2 regions of the Peribacillus sp. NPDC097225 genome follow, and region 1 is predicted to be linked to the other one. Evidence: riboswitches for the same ligand, from Rfam matches in the RefSeq annotation. Region 1 holds a riboswitch; the other holds the start of a gene.
What was found. Region 1 has a riboswitch for glycine ahead of gcvT (glycine cleavage system aminomethyltransferase GcvT). Riboswitches for the same ligand answer to the same signal wherever they lie in the genome.
Positions count from the first base shown of each region.

Region 1 (7,901 bases):
TTTTACTTTATCATCGGAGAACTTGAATACACTAAATAGCTTCTCCTCATCAAGTTCAAGCAGGATGGCTCCATGCTGAAGGATAACACCTTTTTGTCTCGTTTGTGCGCTGCCCGCAACTTTCCTTCCCTCAACAACCAGTTCATACCAGCTTGGCGCATCAAAGCAAACTGAGGACTTTGGAGATTTCAGCATCTCTTTATCCTGTTCAGTTTCAGGCACAGAGAAATAGGCATCCAGTCCGAGGTTTCTGAACCCCTTCAATATCCCTTCAGAAATCACCCGATATGCTTCGGTCACTGTATTCGGCATTCCCGGATAAGACTCTGGGACAATGACGCTATAGGTGAGTTCATGTTCATGCAAAACAGCCCGACCGCCTGTAGGCCTACGGACAAAACCTAAGCCTTGCCTTTCAACTTCCGCCAAATCGATTTCGGTCTCAGCCCTTTGAAAATACCCGATGGATAATGTAGCCGGGTTCCACCCGTAAAACCGGATCATGGGAGGGATTTCCCCATTACTCTGCCAATTCAAGAGTGCTTCGTCCATTGCCATATTATAAGCAGGTGAACAATCGCCTGAATCAATGAATCCCCATTTTTCTTTCGTCACGATTACCCCTCTTTTCACGTAGGCTTATTAAACCCTCTAAAAAAACTCACAAGTAGTAGTTTACCAGAGTTTAGCAACGTAAAAAAGAAAGTAAGCTATTCCACCAAATATTTATAAAATTTTTTTTGATTATTGGAGAAACCAATTATATAATAGACATTGTCTGTATTCGTTTAGGTAGAAGGGAGTTTTTATGGTTGGATATCTTATATACACTGATTATCATCATAGTAGCCATCGTTGCATATTCACTATTTAATTGGTTCCGTCAACGTAAAATCGTTAAAACCTTAACACAGGAAGAATTTATCGCTAATTACAGAAAAGTTCAATTAATTGACGTACGGGAACCTAATGATTTTGATAATGGACATATCTTAGGGGCAAGAAATATCCCTATGACACAAATGAAGACCCGCTTAGTGGAAATTAGGCAGGACAAGCCTGTATACTTGTATGCTCAAAGTGAAATCATTAGCGGAAGAGCGGCAGCCATGCTATATAAAAAAGGCTACAGGGAACTTTTTCACTTAAAAGGCGGTTTCAAAATGTGGACAGGGAAGATCAAGGCGAAGAAATAAGGCCCAATTGCCTAAACCTTACATCTTATCCGGTTTTGAAACATATCATACTGTTCAATAGGGAACTCATGCTTAACAGGCCAAGCATGTTATTTCCCGAGATACATATGAATTTTACCAAATAAAAAACCCCCGCCATCTGGCAGGGGTTTTTTCAGCATCATGCTTGATAACGAAGAATTGGTTTTCTAGCGGCCAATGTTTCATCCAGGCGTTTAATAACCGTGGTATGGGGAGCCTCCTGAACGATTTCAGGGGTTTCTTCGGCTTCCTTGGCTATTTGTATCATTGCATCTATGAAAGCGTCCAGTGTTTCTTTTGACTCCGTTTCCGTCGGTTCGATCATCATTCCTTCTTCTACATTTAACGGAAAATATATGGTTGGTGGATGATACCCAAAATCAAGTAGTCTTTTCGCAATATCTAATGTACGGACTCCCAACTGCTTTTGCCTCCGACCACTCAATACAAATTCATGCTTACAATGGCGATTATATGGCAAATCGAAAAATGGTTCCAAACGTCGCATCATATAATTTGCATTGATGACGGCATTCTCCGTAACGGCCTTAAGTCCATCCGGTCCCATTGACCTTATGTACGTATAAGCCCTTACATTGATGCCGAAGTTCCCATAATAGGGCTTGACCCTTCCAATGGATTGTGGACGGTCATAATCAAGGACAAACTGATCGCCCTCTTTTGTCACGATCGGTTTAGGCAAATAGGGAATTAAATCCGACTTCACCCCAACCGGACCTGAACCAGGTCCTCCTCCGCCATGGGGTCCAGTGAATGTTTTATGGAGATTTAAATGAACAACGTCAAAACCCATATCTCCTGGACGCACTTTGGAAAGAACAGCATTCAGGTTAGCCCCGTCATAATAAAGCTTTCCACCGGCGTCATGGACAAGCTGTGCCATCTCCAGGATATCCTCTTCGAATAAGCCTAATGTATTTGGATTCGTAAGCATTAATGCTGCTGTATCTGGTCCTACCACTCGCTTCAAGTCTTCAAGGTCCACGAGCCCGAATTCATTGGATTTTACCGTAATCGTCTCTAGTCCGGCAACTGTTGCCGAAGCCGGGTTCGTTCCATGGGCCGAATCGGGGACGATGACTTTCGTACGGTTTACATCTCCATTCGCTTCATGGAAAGCCCTGATCATCATGAGCCCAGTCCATTCACCATGCGCCCCGGCAGCAGGCTGCAAGGTCACTTGATCCATTCCTGTAATTTCCGTCAAATGTTCCTGAAGATCAAATAACAACTCTAGAGCACCTTGGACGGTTTCTGGGTCCTGGTATGGATGGATATGGGCAAAACCATTGTACCTGGCGACATTTTCATTAATTTTCGGATTATATTTCATCGTACAGGAGCCGAGTGGATAAAACCCAGAGTCCACTCCATGGTTCCGTTTGGATAAAGCCGTATAATGACGCATGATATCAAGCTCGGAAACTTCCGGAAGCTCGGCTTCCTCCGTACGTATATATTCCACAGGCAGGATTTCTTCTAGTGGAATATCCGCTACATCCATTTCAGGAAGGCTATACCCGATTCGACCGGCTGTACTGATTTCAAAAATGAGTGATTGATCTTGATTATTCATAGTTGATCCCCCAGTTCCTGCGCAAATGCATCGATTTCTTCTTTTGTTCTTAGTTCCGTTACAGCCACTAGCATATGATTTTTCAACTCGGGATAAACGGAGCCCAGGTCAAAACCACCAATCATTTCTTTTTCAAAGAGCCTCTTATTGATATCTTTGTAGGGAAGAGGCAACTTAATGACAAATTCATTAAACGAAGGTCCTTCAAAGACCACTTCAATTCCTTGTGCTTGGAGCGTCTTTTTTGCGTAATGGGCTTTTTGAATATTCTGGACGGCCATTTCTCTGACGCCTTTTTTCCCTAGAGCAGTCATGGCTACAGAGGCTGCCAATGCGTTCAATGCCTGATTGGAACAAATATTGGATGTAGCTTTGTCACGGCGTATATGTTGCTCACGTGCTTGGAGCGTCAGTACGAAGCCCCGTTTTCCATCCTCATCCACTGTCTGACCGACTAAACGGCCCGGCACTTTCCGTAGCAGTTTTTTCGTGACCGCGAAATATCCGCAATGAGGTCCGCCGAATGCGGCTGGAATGCCGAATGGCTGAGCATCACCCGTCACGATATCGGCACCGAGTTTTCCCGGCGGAGTCAATGCACCAAGTGCAAGCGGATTACTCGATACGATAAACATCGATTTCACGTTATGTATGATTGCTTCCATTTCCTTCAACGGCTCGATGCGTCCAAAGAAGTTGGGGTACTGTACGATGACGCCTGCAATATCATCCGAAGCCAGGTCTTTTAAAGCAGCAATATCTGTGACTCCGTCTTTATGAGGAATCTCGATGACCTCCACCCGTTGACCCTTTGCGTAGGTTTTCACCACTTCCCTTGATTCAGGATGGACAGTAGATGATAATAAAATCTTTTTCCGGCGCGTTTGTCCGGCAGCAAGCATGGCCGCTTCAGCTAAGGCTGTTCCACCGTCATACATCGAGGAATTCGCAACCTCCATACCCGTCAATTCACATATCATCGTTTGATATTCAAAGATGGCCTGAAGCTCTCCTTGAGAAATTTCCGGTTGATAGGGAGTGTAGGCTGTATAAAACTCCGAACGGGATAGGACGTGATCGACGATGACAGGTGAATAATGATCATACACACCAGCCCCAAGGAAAGATGCATAGTTTTTCAAATCCGCATTTTTGGAAGCCAGTTTTGATAGTTCCTTCATTAAAGCTGGCTCTGATTTTGCTGGTTTTATGTCATATTCACCTTGAAATCGGACATTTTCTGGTATATCGCTGAAGAGATCATCGACGGATATGACCCCTATAACTTCCAACATTTCTTTTTTATCCTGCTCTGTCATCGGTAAGTAACGATGTTTCATCTTATGGACCATTCCCTTCTATTTTCGTGTATTTTTATAAAAAGGTGTTTGGATAACAATGGCTTTCAGTCTTTTAGAGCGAATTTCCACTTCGACTTCCGTGGATAGACTTGAGTGATTCTTATCGATAAGGACCAATCCTACATTTTTATTCAATGTTGGTGACTGAGTCCCTGTCGTCACTTCGCCAATGAGTTTCTCCCCGTTATATACTTTATAGCCATGCCGAGGTATGCCCCGGTCAATCATTTCGATTCCAACAAGCTTACGTGGTGCCCCTTTTTCCTTTTGTTCGGCAAGCACGGCTTTTCCAAAAAAGTCTGACGCCTTATCCGGTTTAACCGCAAAACCAATCCCCGCTTCGATTGGGGTGATGTCCGGCGAAAGCTCTTGACCATAAAGCGGTAGTTTCGCTTCGAATCGAAGGGTATCACGGGCTCCCAGCCCAATCGGTTGTATCCCATCATCTTTACCAGCTTCCAAAATTTTTCTCCAGAGGGCTGGACCATCCTCACTTCGGCAATATATCTCGAAACCATCTTCCCCCGTATACCCTGTACGTGAAACCATCGTGGATATATTATGAATGTGGACATCTTCTTTAAATTTAAAAAAGCCAATTGTGCTTAAATCGGTTTGCTCGGTAATCTTCTGCAATACTTTCTCCGCTCGAGGACCCTGCAGAGCAAGTTGCGCATAATCGTTTGAAACATTATTGATGCTGACACCTTCCATACCATTCGCCTGAAGCCAATTGAAGTCTTTCTCGATGTTGGCTGCATTGACCACAAGCAGATAATCCTCTTCCGCTTTTTGGTAAACGATAAGATCGTCCACGGTCCCCCCATTTTCATAACACATGGCTGTGTATAGCGCTCCGCCCTGTTTCAGCTTGGCTACGTCATTCGTCAACATCTTTTGTAAAAAGGAAAGGCTCCCGAAACCTTTTACCTCAATCTCTCCCATATGCGACACATCAAATAAGCCACCTCTTGTACGCACAGCTTCGTGTTCATCTTTTATGCCGGTAAACTGCACGGGCAGTTCCCACCCACCAAAATCGATCGTTTTTCCACCGTGCTCACTGTAAACCTCGAATAATGGCGTTCTTTTTAAATCGCTCAAAAAATGACCTCCTTCAATTTTTTTGCTTGTTCTCTTTCACCTGATATTCCTTAAAAAAAAGACACAAAAAAGGACAGAGAAAGCCAAAATGGCTTTTTCTCTGTCCTGAAACCTGAAAGTTTACCTATTATTATAGGTTTTCCCCTTTGGTGGCCGTCATTAAATAATTGGCGCTCTCCAGAGTCGCGTCCGATAAGAGTTCATTTGCCTGAGAGATTCACTGCTAAGTTTGCTCCTTCGGCGCTACATATGTAGATGGTAGTCTCTCCCCTTATCCTCACCCGCATATTGATGGAAAAGACTGAAAATTCCCCACCTGATGGTCATCCATTTGCGTGAAATGGGTACCAATCTGCTCATTGTTGATCTTTGGATAAAGCACTATCCAAATGCTAATACTATAATAACTAAAATTATTATCCAAGAAGAATATTTTCCTTCTAACTTCATTACTATTGCAATTTTCTAAATATATTTACATCCTACCCTAAGATACTTTACTCTGCAATAACTTTCGTGGAGAAAGATTTTATTAACCTATAAAAAAGTTCATGGTCTAAAGAAACTAAGAAAATTATGTTTTAAGAAGGAGCAAGAATCAATGAAAATCAATATATCCTTCAGTTCTGATTGGAATGATGAATTTCTGCAAAAGATGGAAAACGACGGTCCATGGGGAAATTGGGATCTTTATAAACTGGCCATCCAAATGGAAGAGAACCTAATTATTCCTGATTTCGAAGGCTTACAAGCGCCTAAGCACCTTCAACAACTGACTCCCCTTCCCCATCAATTAGAGGCTGCACGTCAGGTGGTTGAACAGATGAATGGCAAAGCCATATTGGCTGATGAGGTCGGTCTTGGTAAGACTATCGAAGCTGGATTGATTTTAAAAGAATATATGATTCGGGGACTGGTTAAAAAGGTTTTGATCCTTGTACCCGCATCACTTGTCACCCAATGGGCTTTCGAACTGAATACGAAGTTTCATATTCCTGCAGTCGTTCAAAGGAAGAGTTATGTATGGGAATCATGCGACATCGTCATATCCTCCATCGATACGGCTAAGCGAGCCCCCCATCGGGATATCATTTTCAATCAAGAATATGACTTTATCATTATTGATGAAGCTCATAAACTTAAAAATAATAAAACGAAAAATTATGAATTTGTCCAAAATCTTAAAAAGAAATTCTGTTTATTGCTGACTGCTACACCCATTCAGAATAAAATCGAGGAAATCTTTAATCTCGTTTCATTATTAAAGCCTGGACACCTAGGAAATGCCGCACTCTTTTCCGAAAAATACAAAGGGAAAGGCCGGAACATTCTAGAAGATGAGCACTTAAAGGAGCTTGTCAATACGGTCATGATAAGAAACCGACGTGCCGATACTGGAATTGAATGGACGAAGCGGCGTGTAGAGACGATCATCATTGAATTTTCACCAACTGAACAAGCCTTGTATGATGCCGTAACGAAGTTTAAACCAATATCAGACGGAACAAAAGGAAGTGCTTTTTCTTCACTCACCCTTCAAAGGGAAGCATGCAGCAGCCGAGAAGCAGTCTACTATACATTGAAGAATATGAAGGAAAAATACAAAGAACCATCGGCTGACTTTGAAGCAAGATTAGATGATCTGTTTGAGAAAGTAAACCTCACCGAACAAAATTCAAAGGCAGAGAAGGCTTTGGAACTGATTAAGAAAATTGATGACAAGGTCATTATTTTCACCGAATATCGTGCTACACAGCTTTATCTACAATGGTACCTGCAACAGCATGGCATTTCATCCGTTCCATTCCGCGGAGGGTTTAAGCGTGGTAAAAAAGATTGGATGAAGGAACTATTCCAGAAGAAAATCCAGGTATTGATTGCCACCGAAGCCGGAGGAGAAGGAATCAACCTACAGTTTTGCCATCACTTGATCAATTTTGATTTGCCTTGGAATCCAATGAGGTTGGAACAAAGGATTGGACGGATTCATCGACTTGGTCAAGAAGAAGACGTCATGATTTATAACTTTGCCACTAAAAATACAGTCGAAGAGCATATTTTGAAATTGCTATATGAAAAAATCCACTTATTTGAAAAGGTAATTGGAGAACTGGATGATATTTTAACGAAGTTGGATATTAACAATATCGAGGAATATTTAATTGATGTTGTCGGAGAGTCCAAATCAGAAGGAGAAATGAAAATTAAAATGGATAATTTGTCTTCCATGATTCAGTTCGCACAAGCTATGAAGGATGGTGAAATCCATGCAGCAACAGGAAATTCATGATTTTTTAATAACCTACTTTCAATCCAACGCATGTGAGGTGTTGGAAAATACCTCTTCATATCTCACTGTTCAGTTAACGATCGAAATGGATAAGGAACTCATGAACAGACCTTTTTATTGGCACTATCTCGAAAAAACCGGTGGGATACCGAATCCTGGCATGCTTACGTTAATCACCCATCCCGAACTGGCACCGCCTGATTTGAAAGGGGAAATCATTCATTTTGGTTCGCCACGGCTCCACCAAATTATCCAGTCGACCAAGAGGCTGGCAGGTTTCATCAGGCTTTTTGAGGATAGGCCTCCCTTAAAGACAGGCCAAAGTCCACTTT
Region 1 is NZ_JBIWDJ010000001.1:378,847-386,747, forward strand. It holds gene ACIQXH_RS01865 (lipoate--protein ligase family protein) at 1-615, opposite strand, end outside; gene ACIQXH_RS01870 (rhodanese-like domain-containing protein) at 813-1,196, shown strand; gene gcvPB (aminomethyl-transferring glycine dehydrogenase subunit GcvPB) at 1,357-2,814, opposite strand; gene gcvPA (aminomethyl-transferring glycine dehydrogenase subunit GcvPA) at 2,811-4,154, opposite strand; gene gcvT (glycine cleavage system aminomethyltransferase GcvT) at 4,173-5,279, opposite strand; glycine riboswitch at 5,378-5,462, opposite strand; glycine riboswitch at 5,466-5,560, opposite strand; gene ACIQXH_RS01890 (DEAD/DEAH box helicase) at 5,881-7,569, shown strand; gene ACIQXH_RS01895 (YqhG family protein) at 7,547-7,901, shown strand, end outside.

Region 2 (7,901 bases), on a different contig from region 1:
AAATCCTCCACTTGAAATAGATCTCCCGTATGGATCGTCACATTCGAATCATTTCCGAAAAGTTTTTCTAGCTTACTGCGGGTGCGTGCAAAGGCCGTCACCGAGATCCCCCTGTTTGATAATTCCTTGACGATTGAATACCCCATTCCTCCTGAAGCTCCTACTACCAATGCTTTTTTCATAATGGACGCCCTCCCTTTTATTTAACCACTGGTCAATACGTGGTAAAAAAAATCAGCTAATTGATTTTGTTAAAAATTTCACGTGCAACACAGCTAGATTCTTTACTTCCTCATACGTCGTGACATGACGGCAATAATGCGTGACAAAACCATGCAAGGATAAAAAGATGCTGTAAATATGCTGGATGGAGACTTTGTTCTCACATAAAGTGAAAATAATCTGGGCGAATTTTTCATAGGTTTTGTGTGGCCCTTGATTGATGAAGTTCTGTACTTCTTCGTCCTTGATCAAAAACATGATTTCATAATGGCTTTGATGGGTCAGCCCGAATTCAATGAAGCCCAAAAGAATGTTCTCTAGCTTTTCCCCATTTGGGATGGCTTGGTGCATCACATCATCCAGTTTTTGATCGAGCATGGCGAAATGTTCTTCCACTAACGCGTAAAACAACTCCGCTTTATTCTTGAAATGATAGTAAAGAGCACCATGGCTGTACCCTAATTCTTTCGCAATCTGCCTCATGGAAACATGCTGATACCCTTTCGCCACAAAGAGATCCCGTGCTGCGTCCATTATCATTTCCCGTGTTAATTCCTGTGTAACGGATTTTCTTGGTGACATGATATCCTCCTTGTTGACCACTGGTTAATTAAAAGTATAATTCATATTTTTACCATTGTCAATAAGTACCAATTAAAAGAGAGAGCCGAGGATTAAGCTCTCCCTAAGTTTTCCACATATCAATTACAACTTGGATAGACCGTGACGATCTTATCAAATAATGGATTCGATTCGGATGTAATGTCCATTTCGCTAAAAACTTCTTGGTAATGTTCTACCCATTCCACAGAACCGGTAGGTATATGGGTATCATCTTTAAGAAAATTCACAAGGACCAGCCACGTTGGAATCCCCATTTTCTCATTCAATATATATAAAAAAGCCAAACGATTCGCCAACTGATAATAACGGTTCAGCCAGACTTCCATAGGGGCCCGGGAACCCATCGCCTCCATCGTTTCCTTCATGGTACTCTCTATCAGGAATCTACTGTCCAGATCCTTTGCCCGTATCGATGAAGTCATTTCTTTCAAATGGGCCTTCGCTTCCACTAGCAAAAACCCTTTTTGACCATCTTTCCCTGCCACCGTGGCATATCCATCCCATTGCGGCCCCATCCTTGGCCAATATTTCTCCAGCTCGATTCGTCTGCCCCGCCTCACACTTTCAAGCTCCAAAAATTCATTTCTGTATTCTTGGTAACCCGTTTCCCGCAATGGGGACTTCCACTGGATGGACCGCTCTTTAGCAAGGAAAGTCAGCAAGGAAGGCGAACTCATCAAAATAAGATGGTTCAATTCCCCTTGCCTGTTATTTACGAATTGCTGAATCCAATGTTTACTCCCTTTTTCAGCCTGAACCTTCTCAAGCCTAAGCCTAGTCTTAGTATCCTTTACCAACTGCAATAAAAACTGCTCTAACAGCTCGTCCTCAAGATAAAATAAATCGATATAAGAAAAAGGCTCCTCGGCTTGATATGAATCCCGTTTGAACAAATTTCCTTGCCCAAATCCCCCATTCTGTTTCGAGTACTCCGATTCTATCCAATCCAACAATTGAAGGAATCTCATATCCGGCTGACTTTCCCATAATTCCTTAACCAGAGAATTAATGCTAAAAATCCTCTCCACTTTTCTCAATCGAATCACCTTCTTTTATGTATATTTCTTCTCTTCATCTTATATTCAAGCGCCCAACATTACAATAAATTACATATATCAGTCAATTTCTCATTTTATCGGTCAAGTTGGAAGGTTTATCGGTCAACTGGCCACTTTTATCGGTCAATCCCCTACATATATCGGTCAAACAAAAAAAGCTATGCACGAAGCATAACTTTTTCCGACACTCTATATTACGCAGATACATCCTCTTTCGCCTTCACGTCTAACGGTACCCGCTTATCCATTTTCAGTAGGTAGTAACAGGCTACAACGATTGCTAGGAAAACGATGCCCACAATCAAGGAGAGTCGCGTACTCGGGTTAAACCACATGCCGACCAATACCAATAGTAAGAATGCAATCGTTGCATAGTTGGTATACGGGGCAAAAGGCATTTTGAATGGATGGTTTTTCATTTCCTCAGCTCGTACCTTCCTGAACCTAAGCTCACTAATAAGAATCACGAACCATGGAATCATCCCGGGCAGCACACTTGCACTGTACACATACAGGAATATTTCCGGTGGAGCCAGGTAGTTCAGGACAACACCAATGGCCAAGCCCAACATGACAGCGATTGTACAATAGGCCGGCACTCCGCTTTTCGATATTTTTGCAAAGATTTTTGGCGCTTGCCCGTTCAAGGCAAGGGTATAAAGCATGCGCCCTGCACTGAAAATCCCACTATTGCATCCTGACATCGCCGCCGTGATCACGACAAAGTTGATGATGCCCGCGGCTGCGGTAACGCCTATTTTGGCAAAGGTCGATACAAACGGGCTTCCAAGTTCATCTAATTGATTCCAAGGAAATACCGTGACGATGACAAAAATCGCGCCGATATAGAAGATTAATATACGCCAAATGATCGTTTGGATCGCTTTAGTAATGGTCCTCTTCGGATCCTTTGCTTCACCTGCAGTGATCCCGATAAGTTCAACGCCTTGATAAGATGCCACAACAAGGGAAAGGGCAAAGAAGAAACCTTTCCATCCCCCCGTAAAGAAACCGCCATTAGCCCATAGGTTGGAAAGGCCGATTGCCTCCCCACCATTCCCTATCCCGAAAAAGATAAGACCTAGACCGGCAATGATCATCAAGATGATGGTAACGATCTTGATCAGTGCAAACCAGAATTCGAATTCACCGAAGGATTTGACGGAAATGAGGTTAGCGGCGCCAAGGATGACCATGGCCACCACTCCCGGAATCCAAGCCGGCAGTTCAGGGAACCAAAAATTCATATATAATCCTACGGCAATGATTTCAGACATGCCGACCAACACCCATAGGAACCAGTTGCTCCAAGCAGTTACAAATCCTGCCAATGGATGGATATAATCACTCGCAAACGTTGCGAATGAGCCCGTAGTAGGCTCCAGGTACAGCATTTCCCCCATCGAACGCATGATAAAAAAGATAAAAAGTCCCGCGATGGCATACGCCAGCATGACAGAGGGGCCGGTCCACTTAATTGTGCTGGCAGATCCCATAAATAACCCAACACCGATCGTACCGCCCAAGGCAATCATCTGAATATGACGTGCCTCCAGCCCTCTAGTTAATTCTTTATTTGACATGATAACTCCCCCAGATGTACAAGCATAAAATGACGATTCTCTAATCCTTATTTAAGATAAGTAATTTAATAGATTTACAATGCTTCCTAAAGTACTCTACCCACAAAAGCATTTCCTTATCTTATAATAATAAATATTCCGTAGAAATACAAATGTACTTTTAGGAAAAACACTTTTGGCCTTCTAGAAGTAATGGATAGGAGGACATGAGTGGTAATGGTTCTTTCCCTATACGGGTGAAGGAATCCTATGTACTATTGATAGTAAGTATCGACGGAGGTGAAAAGAAAATGAAATTAATAGGAGAAAGAATCTATCTCCGTTATTTAAAAGAATCGGATGCACCTATCCTTTTAGAAAATACAAAGGATGAGGAGATACGGTATATGACAGGAACAAAATCTATATTCACTTTAGAGCAGCTTCAATGTCATATAAAGAATGTACGTGAAGATCCATCACGCCATGATCTAGCCATTTGCTTAAACGAAAGCGATCGAATGATCGGGGAATTATCCATCTCTGATATGGACGAAGAGGACAAAAAGGCAGGATTTAGAATTTCGATGAATGCCATTGAATTAACGGGCAAAGGGTATGGTACAGAAGCTATCCGACTTGTTTTAACATTTGTTTTTGAGGAATTGGCTTTAAATCGTCTGCAACTGGAAGTATTCAGCCATAATTTACGTGGAATTAGAGCCTATGAAAAAGTTGGCTTTATCAAAGAGGGGATTTTACGAGAGTCTTTATATTTCAACGGAAAATATTCGGACGAAATCATCATGGCCATTCTTAAAAGGGACTATGAAAAAATGTCCTTATCAAACTGATTCGGGGTTCGCATCGTTTTTGGGCATCAAACTGGTCATATAGATTCACCCCCACCACATTTACATTATATCCCTTTGACCCAAAATCAAAATAGTGATAGAATTCCATTATTATTTTAAAAGAATAAATGAGTTACCAAAAAGAATTTCATCTTTCACAGCGATCATTTATTGACAACCACATACTAAGCAAGCGATGAATGCTATGGATCACACTATAGCAGGAGCAGCTTCTGGAGAGACTGTACACACGTGCAGCGCCGAAGGATTCACAATCTCAGGCAAAAGGACAGAAGAGTAACGAATATTTGTTATTCTTTAACCTTTCGAGATTGGTAGCTTCCAATCTCTTTTTTTATTGTCTTTTTTCAATCATCACTAAAAAAACGAAGTGAAATCGCTACTAAACTGGACAGATTCATTGCCCTGGTGATCGATTGGAATCAACGGACCATGCACTTCACATTCAAGAATTATAACAACGGGGGCGCACAAATTGGCTAAACAAGAATTGAAAAGGGATTTGAAAAATCGACATGTACAACTCATCGCCATAGGAGGAACCATCGGGACCGGGTTATTTTTGGGATCCGGAAAAGCCATACAGTTGGCGGGACCCTCCATTATCTTTTCGTATCTGATTATCGGGATTGCCTTGTTTTTCGTCATGAGGGCTTTAGGGGAATTGCTGTTGTCCAACGCGGGATATTCCTCATTCACCGAATTCGCCACGGAATACATCGGACCGTGGGCTGGGTTCGTGACTGGCTGGACCTATTGGTTCTGTTGGATCATGACGGCCATGGCCGATATCATCGCTGTCGGGGTCTATATGCAATATTGGTTCGACATTCCGCAATGGATCCCTGCACTTGCCTGCTTGGTGATTCTACTAGGATTGAATTTGTTGACCGTGAAGCTATTCGGAGAATTGGAGTTCTGGTTCTCCCTCATTAAAGTCATCACGATCGTCGCCTTGATCGTTGTGGGAATTGTCTTACTCATCATTGGCTTCCAAACCGATACAGGAACCGTTTCCCTCAACAACCTTTGGAGTCATGGGGGCATGTTCCCGAACGGCGCATCCGGCTTTTTGCTTTCCCTACAGCTAGTCGTCTTCTCCTTTGTTGGTGTCGAAATCATTGGGGTGACAGCGGCCGAAACCGCCAATCCGAAAAAAAACATCCCGTCAGCGATCAATAAGATCCCTGTCCGGATATTGCTTTTCTATATCGGTGCCATCACCGTCATCCTTTGTGTCAATCCATGGACACAGCTCGATGCCGCAAGCAGCCCATTCGTGGAGGTCTTCGCCTTGATCGGGATTCCGGTTGCTGCAGGGATTATCAATTTCGTCGTGTTGACATCCGCCGCTTCTGCCGGGAATAGTGGATTGTTTTCAACAAGCCGCATGCTTTATACCTTGAGCAACAATAACGAAGCACCTGCTAAACTTAAGAAATTAAATAAACGTGCTGTTCCGAGCAATGCATTGGTTACGTCCACCATCGTTGTCTCCATTGGGGCATTATTAAGTAAAATCATACCGGAGCAAGCTTTCACCATCGTGACAACGATTAGTGCGATCTGCTTCCTATGGGTCTGGAGCATCATCTTGATTTCCCATATCCGGTATACGAAAAAACGGCCGGACTTAAGGGCTACGTCCACTTTCAAGGCTCCCTTAACACCTTTCATCAACTATGTAATCTTAGGGCTGTTTGTCTTCATCTTGATCGTCATGCTGTTTGCTGAAGCGACCAGGCCGTCATTATTGCTGACACCGCTTTGGTTCATTCTTTTAGTTGTCATATATAACTATCGAAAAAAATGAACGAGGAATTTTGGGATACGGAAGTCTACCTTCCTATCCCATTTTCCTGTGATTAAATGAGAGAGTAAAATGAAGCGTGACGAATATTTTTTTCTGCCACACTATTAATTTTTTTATCGAATTAGTGTAAGGTACTAGGTATTACGGAAACATTTTTTTAGAAAAACATCATAATCTGTGAAACGTATTTAGAATGGAGGGGTTGCTTCATGAAAGTATTATATATTCTTACACTCGTTCCTTTTATCGGCATATTAGGGTTTCTTCCTTTTGTTAATAAAGTAGAACCTTATGTATTGGGGATGCCTTTTTATATGTTTTGGATGGCGATGTGGGTCGTGCTCACTTCCGTCACTCTAGCCGTCATGTATAAGTTGGATCCTAGGAACCGGGAAGGTGAAGAAGAATGAATATTGCTCTTATCATTATTTTAGCATTTTTACTTTTATCGATTTTTCTTGGGATCCGTTCGACAAAAGGAAAAGACATGAACCTGGAACAATGGACGGTGGGCGGCCGCGGTTTTGGCGCCATATTCGTCTTTCTATTGATGGCAGGGGAAATTTACACAACCTTCTCCTTCCTTGGAGGAAGCGGCTGGGCTTATGGAAAGGGTGCGCCCGCTTTATACGTCCTCATTTATATTACCTTGTCTTATGTATTATCCTATTGGCTACTTCCGGCCATTTGGAAATACGCAAAAGAAAATCGGCTTATGTCACAATCCGATTTCTTCGTAAGCAAATACAAGAGCCCAACTCTAGGGATTCTTGCTGCCCTTGTCGGCGTGGTATCGATGATTCCGGTCGTCGTCGTACAGCTCAAAGGCTTAGGGATCATTGTTTCCGAAGCATCATATGGCGCCATTTCCATGTCCACCGCTGTGTGGCTTGGAGCTATCAGCCTGACCATTTATGTCATGATTTCAGGCATTCATGGATCAGCCTGGACAGCCGTCATCAAGGACATCATGATGATCGTCATCATCGCATTCCTGGGCATTTATCTTCCGATTCATTACTTTGGTGGTCTTCAACCGATGTTTGAGACCATAAATGCCGCCAAACCAGGTTTCCTGACGCTGCCAGAACAAGGTCTTAGCGTTTCATGGTTCATCTCGACCGTCATCTTGCTCGTATTTGGTTTTTACATGTGGCCCCAAGTATTCAGTGCCGTCTATACGGCCCGGAGCGGAAAAACATTTCGTAAAAATGCCATCATCAGTCCACTGTATACGCTCATGTTACTATTTGTCTTTTTTGTAGGATTTGCAGCGATTTTGAAAGTGCCGGGACTGGAAGGTGCCGATGCGGACCTTTCCTTATTGCGCCTTGCGATACAGACCTTTGATCCATGGTTTATAGGAGTCATCGGTGCGGCTGGCATGTTGACGGCATTAGTGCCAGGATCGATGCTGTTGATGAGCGTCTCTACGCTCCTAGCGAAAAATGTCTATAAGGAACTCCATCCTGGAGCATCAGACCGGCATGTGGTACGTTTGGCCAAGTTACTCGTTCCCGTGATTGCACTCATATCCGTTTACTTCACCTTAAACGGCGGAGAAACGATGTCTGCTTTGATCTTGATGGGATATAGCTTCATTACACAACTATTCCCGTCCCTGTTATTCAGCCTGAAAAAGAAGAACTTTATCAATAAATATGGGGCAATAGCGGGTATCATCTGTGGACTGGCCATCGTCACCTACATCACCATCAGCCAATCGACAATCGGCACGCTGTTCCCA
Region 2 is NZ_JBIWDJ010000007.1:84,552-92,452, forward strand. It holds gene ACIQXH_RS17275 (SDR family NAD(P)-dependent oxidoreductase) at 1-182, opposite strand, end outside; gene ACIQXH_RS17280 (TetR/AcrR family transcriptional regulator) at 235-804, opposite strand; gene ACIQXH_RS17285 (hypothetical protein) at 924-1,883, opposite strand; gene ACIQXH_RS17290 (amino acid permease) at 2,099-3,487, opposite strand; gene ACIQXH_RS17295 (GNAT family N-acetyltransferase) at 3,778-4,320, shown strand; glycine riboswitch at 4,544-4,623, shown strand; gene ACIQXH_RS17300 (amino acid permease) at 4,817-6,154, shown strand; gene ACIQXH_RS17305 (DUF3311 domain-containing protein) at 6,364-6,564, shown strand; gene ACIQXH_RS17310 (sodium:solute symporter family protein) at 6,561-7,901, shown strand, end outside.
Region 2: it holds a riboswitch for glycine, as region 1 does, so the genes downstream of both, ACIQXH_RS17300 (amino acid permease) here and gcvT (glycine cleavage system aminomethyltransferase GcvT) in region 1, are expected to answer to the same signal.